2 regions of the Psychrobacter sp. CX5 genome follow, and region 2 is predicted to be linked to the other one. Evidence: predicted binding sites of a transcription regulator. Region 2 holds the regulator's gene; the other holds the start of a gene.
The links. The regulator PhoB, encoded in region 2, activates phosphate uptake and scavenging genes when phosphate is short. The targets are predictions, from matches to a motif close to TGTCATNAANCTGTCATAA.

Region 1: pstS (phosphate ABC transporter substrate-binding protein PstS) is a predicted target of PhoB. The motif match lies at 2,292-2,310, and genes of this name have one in related genera.

The regions. Positions count from the first base shown of each region.
Region 1 is NZ_CM177735.1:1,071,225-1,074,657, forward strand. It holds gene pstC (phosphate ABC transporter permease subunit PstC) at 1-835, opposite strand, end outside; gene pstS (phosphate ABC transporter substrate-binding protein PstS) at 978-2,147, opposite strand; TPP riboswitch at 2,501-2,646, shown strand; gene thiC (phosphomethylpyrimidine synthase ThiC) at 3,070-3,433, shown strand, end outside.
Region 2 is NZ_CM177735.1:1,722,575-1,726,007, forward strand. It holds gene asd (archaetidylserine decarboxylase) at 1-642, opposite strand, end outside; gene dtd (D-aminoacyl-tRNA deacylase) at 889-1,329, shown strand; gene phoB (phosphate regulon transcriptional regulator PhoB) at 1,650-2,351, shown strand; gene phoR (phosphate regulon sensor histidine kinase PhoR) at 2,749-3,433, shown strand, end outside.

The DNA.
Region 1 (3,433 bases), 650 kb from region 2:
CACTTGATGCTTCAGCAAATTCATTGGCAATGGACGATGTGATCGTAACCCCTGAGCCAAATAAATTAGAGTTAATGTTATAAGTATTACCGACCAAGAACGTCACTGCCATGGTTTCTCCAAGGGCACGACCAAGCCCAAGAATAATACCGCCGACAACACCTGCTTTAGTGTAAGGAAGAATAATCTTGTACATGACTTCCCACGTGGTTGCTCCAGCACCATAAGCCGATTCTTTTAATAGCTCTGGAACTACAGAGAACACATCCCGCATGGTTGCTGCGATAAAGGGGATAATCATGATGGCTAGGATCAGTGATGCTGTAAAAACACCGATACCCAGTGGTGGCCCACCAAAGAAATTGCCAATAACAGGGACTGGACCGATAACTTTAATAATAAAAGGTTGTACATACTTAGCGAATAAAGGTGCCAGTACAAAGAAACCCCACATGCCATAAATAATTGAGGGGATACCAGCCAATAACTCAATCGCCATGCCCAAGGGACGGCGTAACGTCTTAGGGCAAAGCTCTGTTAAGAAAATAGCAATACCGAAACTGACAGGTACGGCGATTAAAATAGCAATGATTGAGGTCACGATTGTGCCGTAAATAGGTGCTAAAGCACCATATTCATCATTGACGGTGCTCCAGTTCGAACTGGTATAAAAACCAAAACCAAATTCTTTAATACTTGGCCATGCTCCGATAACCAGCGACACCATAATTCCGCCTAGTGAGACCAGAACCAATAGTGCAAAAAACTTGGTCAAATTAACAAACAAGACGTCATTTCTTCGCTGCTTTGCTAACTGAGCGTGTAAGTCAGACATGGTAACCCCAACGTAAGTAAAATATTTTTAATAAAACTATCTGAATTTAACTAATAATTTAACTAATAAAAGGCAAGCAAATGAAATATCATTTACTTGCCAATTGCTTTAACGTTCATTAACAGTGACAAGTTAACGAATATTATTTAGGGTTGTAAACTGGCTGACCGTCAGCACCAACTACTTGCTTCCATTCTTCTTTGAATAATGCAACGGCTTCGTCTGGGAATGGAACATAGTCAAGGTCTAATGCCGCTTGATCACCTTCGTTATATGCCCAGTTAAAGAAGTTCAATACACCAGCAACTTTTTCAGGGTTCTTAGGCTGTTTGTGTACTAAGATGAATGTTGCAGCAGCGATAGGCCATGCATCGGCAGTATCAGAGTTAGCGATAACTTTGTAGAAGCCTTCCGCTTTTGACCAATCAACGTTACCAGAGGCAGCGAATGATTCAGCAGATGGCTCAACACGGTTACCAGCAGCATTAATCATAGAAGTATGTGACATGTTGTTTTGCTTAGCGTAAGCATATTCAACATAACCAATAGAGTTAGGTGCTTGAGTTACCATACCAGCAACGCCTTCGTTACCTTTACCACCAACACCAGTACCTGTTTGGTCAGTTGGCCATTCAACACTCTTATCAACACCAACATTAGCCCAGTCACTAGAAACTTCATTTAAGTAATAAGTGAAGTTGAAAGTAGTACCAGAACCGTCAGAACGGTGAACGGTTGTGATATTGGCATCCGGAAGCTCAACGCCTTCGTTTAATGCAGTAATCGCAGGATCATTCCATTTAGTGATTTTACCTAAGTAAATATCAGCCAATACTTCGCCACTTAATACTAACTCGCCAGGCTCAATGCCTTCGATGTTCACGATAGGTACAACGCCACCGATAACGGTTGGGAACTGGATAAGACCGGCTTCTTCTAGCTCTTCAGGCTTAAGTGGCTTATCAGAGGCACCGAAATCAACTGTGTTTGCCTTGATTTGCTTAACACCACCAGATGAACCGATTGAGTTATAGTTCACTTGGCCTTTAGTAGCGGCTTGGTAGTCTGCAGACCATTTTTGGTAGATAGGTGCTGGGAATGAAGCGCCGGCACCACTGATATTCATTTCTACGCCTTCGATATCAGTGTAACTATCAGCACCACCAGCAGTAGTTGTCGTTTCAGCAGGTGTTGTTGATGTAGCAGTAGTGGCTGTTTCATCACCTGTGGTCGCGGTGTCATCAGTTTTTTTATCACAAGCAGCTAAGGTCAACGCACTTGCTACTGCAACAGCTAATAATGAATAACGCATATTCTCTCCTAAAGAGTTGTCATTTTTAATTACAAAGGATTAATTAATATTATTAATAAGGCTTATACAGAAACAGTCCTATCACAAAACAGGAAGAAGCTAAAAAAACTCTCCCTACTCGATTGACAACATTTTGACTCTTAAATATGACAGTTTGATGAAATTAGATTTTATTTGTTAAACAATGTAAATTAATTTAAATCCTCATTAACAAATCTACGGCAACTCATTGACATTATTTTTTTCAAATGCCTTTTATAGGCAATATCATATAAGTGGCTGTCTTATTAAAGAGTAGAGAAAGTATGATTAGACAAAGCAGTTTTCACTTTATTCTGCTAATATAGGTAACATAATAAGACTCGGGGTGCAGTCCATCTATAATGCCTTAGTAATTGTCACGTCGTTACAAAGCCAACTTATAGATGCGTTTGCTGAGACATCACCCGTTGAACCTGATACGGTTAATACCGTCGTAGGAAAGTCATCGCTTATTCTTAATACATAACAAAGTAACTATAGTTACTCTGCTGTTATGGCAAGCTTAAAATGAAAGTGTCAGCCTTATTTGATCTATCCTACTTAAACAGTAATTATTTAAACAGTTATCATCAATGCTGATTACGCCAGTACAGCTTGAGGTTCTATCTGTCACGGTAAGTATTGGTAAAATAAGTTTTGTTCAAATGGCTACCTTTCTATTTGCAGTTTGCTTTTTGAATTGACGTATTTATGACTCATTTCAATATTGCCTCACTGTGGTTAAGTATTAAGAAGATACGGCACTCATCGAGTCTTTTTTTATTCTTCGGTTTTCTTTTTTTATAGCCCTACAGTTGATAGCTTATAGCGCTATTTGGTCTCCCTAAAAACGATAAACCAATTTGGCATCACGCCTTTTAGATAAAATAAGGACAATCACATGAGTCACTCTGATCATACTATAAAAACCCCTGCTCACCGCTCGGTAACGGATGAACGCTTCGATGAAGAAGCGCGAGATCTAACCCGCAATTTACCTGCCTCCAAAAAAGTCTATATAGAAGGCTCTCGGCCAGACATTCAAGTCCCCATGCGTGAAATCACTTTAACCGATACCCCCACCGGAGGGTTTGGTCTAGAAAATGGTGAAAAAAATCCACCGTTTTATGTGTATGACACTTCGGGTGTATATACCGATCCCAATGTTGATATTGATCTCACCAAAGGCTTACCTAAGCTACGTGAAAAGTGGATTGAAGAACGTGGCGATACCGAACAGTTAGAGGGATTATCCAGCAATTATG
Region 2 (3,433 bases):
ACACACCAAACGCTCGTTGCGGGCGAATAAGTCTGGCACATTCTCTGCGGTGACGTTATTGACAGAAAATAGCGTACCAGGCACATAACGTGTCTCGATCAATGTGCCATCAAAAGGCATATGTACGCGGTGATAATTGCTGGGTGCTAGATAGACGGTGGCAAAGCAGCCTCCATCGTAATAATGTTTGTCCTTATTTTCCAAATCAGCGAGTAGATGGCCGACATCATAATGACGCCCTTTGGCTTGTAGCAATTGATTTTGTTCAATATATCCAATTTGGGATACCATGCCATCTGCTGGTGAGACAATACCATTTGCGGTACTATCAATCGGACGTGCTTGCTCGTCTAATTCACGGGTAAAAAAGTCATTGAAGCTTTTGAAGTCAGCCAGATTCTTTCGCGCATAATCATCTAAAGTAATACCATAAGCTTTGGCAAAAGTATGAACAAAAACCTTTTTAACGATATGGTTTTGACTGGCCGCAAGTCGCCCCGCCGTTTCGCTGAGTTTTTGCTGAGGCACTACCTGCTGTAGGGTAGTAAATAGTCCATCGCGCGTCAGAAGATGCTGAGTTTGTTGTTTTAAAGAGGATTTAGCACTGTTTGTAATATCAGTAATAGCTTTCAAAGTTTTCATAGTTGTCCTATGGTTTTAATCTGTTCAATTCAGTTAAAAGGTTAAGTTAGTTTAGCTTTTTATACCACCATGAACAGAATATCAAAATTAATCAATGGCACTGTCTATAGCGTTCAGGCCATTTGGGATGACACGTTAGCATGCGCTTAGTTTATCATGTTTGTTTCGATTATTTGGCACCTTGGTCAGGCGGTGCTTTATGTCTATAACCTATTTACAAGAATCAGCTTAAAGTGGAGAATAATGATGAAAGCATTAATACAGCGTGTTTTAAAGGCCAGTGTTACCGTTGACGGTATGGTCGTTGGAGACATAGAGCAAGGGGTATTGGCCTATATTGGTATTGGTCATGAAGATACGCCAGAGACTGCCCAAAAAATGGTGGATAAGATCCTGACATACCGTATTTTTGAAAATGATGCTGGCAAGCTTGATAAAAACGTCCAGCAAGTTGCGGGCGGTGTTTTATTGGTGTCGCAGTTTACGTTAATGGCAAAAACTGACAAGGGTCGTCGACCTGATTTTGGTGGAGCAATGCCTCCCGATAGGGCCAAGCAACTGTTTGAGACATTAGTAGAGTATGCCAGATCTCAGTATGTGCCTATTGCATCTGGAGAGTTTGGGGCAAATATGCTGGTTCAAGCGGACAATGATGGGCCACTCAATTTCATATTAGAAGTCAATTAATCTCATAAATTGGCATAACTGTCTTTTGATAAATTATCATTAACGGATGATTTATTTATATTAATAAATCATTAAATGAGAATAACTCCATTTTCAACATCGATTGTCATCTATTTGTCATAATTGTCAGGTGTAATATAACGGTCATATTTAGACTGTCATTTTTTTGAAATACGGTTATTAAGATAAATGATTTTTGTTTATTTTGGAGATACGTAAGTCCAAATATTACCAGGCGTAAGCTTTGGAGATATAGGCCGAAAACCAAAACTTGTTTGATAAATATACAATTAGTAGGTCAATTATAGGAAATTACTGACATGAACTCCGAAAAGATATTAGTAGTAGAAGACGAACCGGCCATACGTGAGATGATAGTCACTACTCTGGAAATGGCAGGTTTTGAGTGCGTGCAAGCTGAAGATGTGAATGAGGCTCATAATAAGGTGGTAGATCATAGACCTGCTTTAATTTTGTTAGACTGGATGTTACCCGGCAATCAATCGGGCATTGATTTGTGTCGCCGCTTAAAAAAAGATGACCTTTTGTCTGAAACACCCATTATTATGTTAACGGCTAGAGGCGAGGAAGATAACAAGGTTCAGGGACTTGACGCCGGCGCAGATGATTATATTACCAAGCCCTTCTCAACGCGTGAATTGATATCAAGAATTAAAGCAGTACTGCGTCGCAGCAGTGCCTTATCTGGCGATAAGCCCATCGAAGCCGAAGGCTTGAGTTTAGATCCCGTTAGCCAACGTCTGTCTGCCGATGGTATGCCTATCGAGATTGGTCCGACAGAATATCGTCTGCTCGCCTTCTTTATGAGTCATCCAGAACGGGCTTATACGCGCACGCAGCTGTTAGACCAAGTATGGGGCGGTAATGTCTATGTTGAAGATCGAACCATTGATGTGCATATTCGTCGTTTGCGCAAAGTGCTTGAGCCTTATAACTACGCTGGGTTTATTCAGACGGTACGCGGAACGGGTTATCGTTTCTCAACGCAAGTGAATGGTTAGTTGACCTTAGGCGTGAACTCATAGCGTAAATGGGGTCACGCCCTATATAGAGTGGTTTAAGGTTTCACTCATATCTAACTTAGCGTGGCTGTGCTACGTGCTATTTGAGCTATCACTTTCATGTTATATTAGCCTTTCTAAAAATAATCTATCCTAACCTTGTTAGACTCGGTCATGCTCACTGAATCGACTATTTGTATCGTTTGACCTATCCTTCTTTGAGAGGTCGATTTTTAGATTTGCTATAATGTGAATTGACCAACTATATTTTATGGATCATAATTTTTAATGTCCAATTTTGCTTAATGGCACAATTTTACCTAGTGCCACACCTCCTCAGCATAACCTGATCCCTCTATACTAGATAGGATATCGCTCGCCCAACATTGAGAAAGTCATGAGTCAATCGCCAGAACATAAACCAAATGCAAAAACGAGCGTTGAGCAAGACATTAAGATCAAGCAAGCCTCTAATTTGAAAGTTCGAAACAAAGATAATAGGGATATGCACGAAAAACCCTTTGCTTCTGTCTTGTTATCTAATGACGATACAGAGGATATGGCAGACGACTTAACGACTAAATCGCCCAATAAGTCTACCAATAAGACGACCAATAACTCGCTTAATAAGCTGTCCAATACTGTACCTAATAAAACCGTGCAAGACAGCGTTAATGACTCTGCTAAGGGTAGCACTCAAAATCCTAAAAAAACAACAAGTACCACGTCGAAGTTTACCAACAAGTTCACCTTGCCAAACCATATTGGTCAAGCCCCAAATTTACTTCCCACCCAGTTGACTCCCCAAACTCAAGCGCAACGAGCGGAAACTGAAAAGCATGGATCGGTCATATTTTGGTCAGACTTTAAATGGTTGATCGTTATGATTATCGCTGGCGCTGGTCTTGGGTGGTATATTGACTCGGTCGCTTGGGGCATTATTATCGGGCTGTTGGTTTATTATATTTGGCGATTGTATGCGATACAGCAGTTTTATAATTGGATGAATCAGTCCTTGACGCTACCCCCTCCTGACTTTTCAGGAAGTATGACGTTTATGGCAAGCCAGCTATATGAAAGTA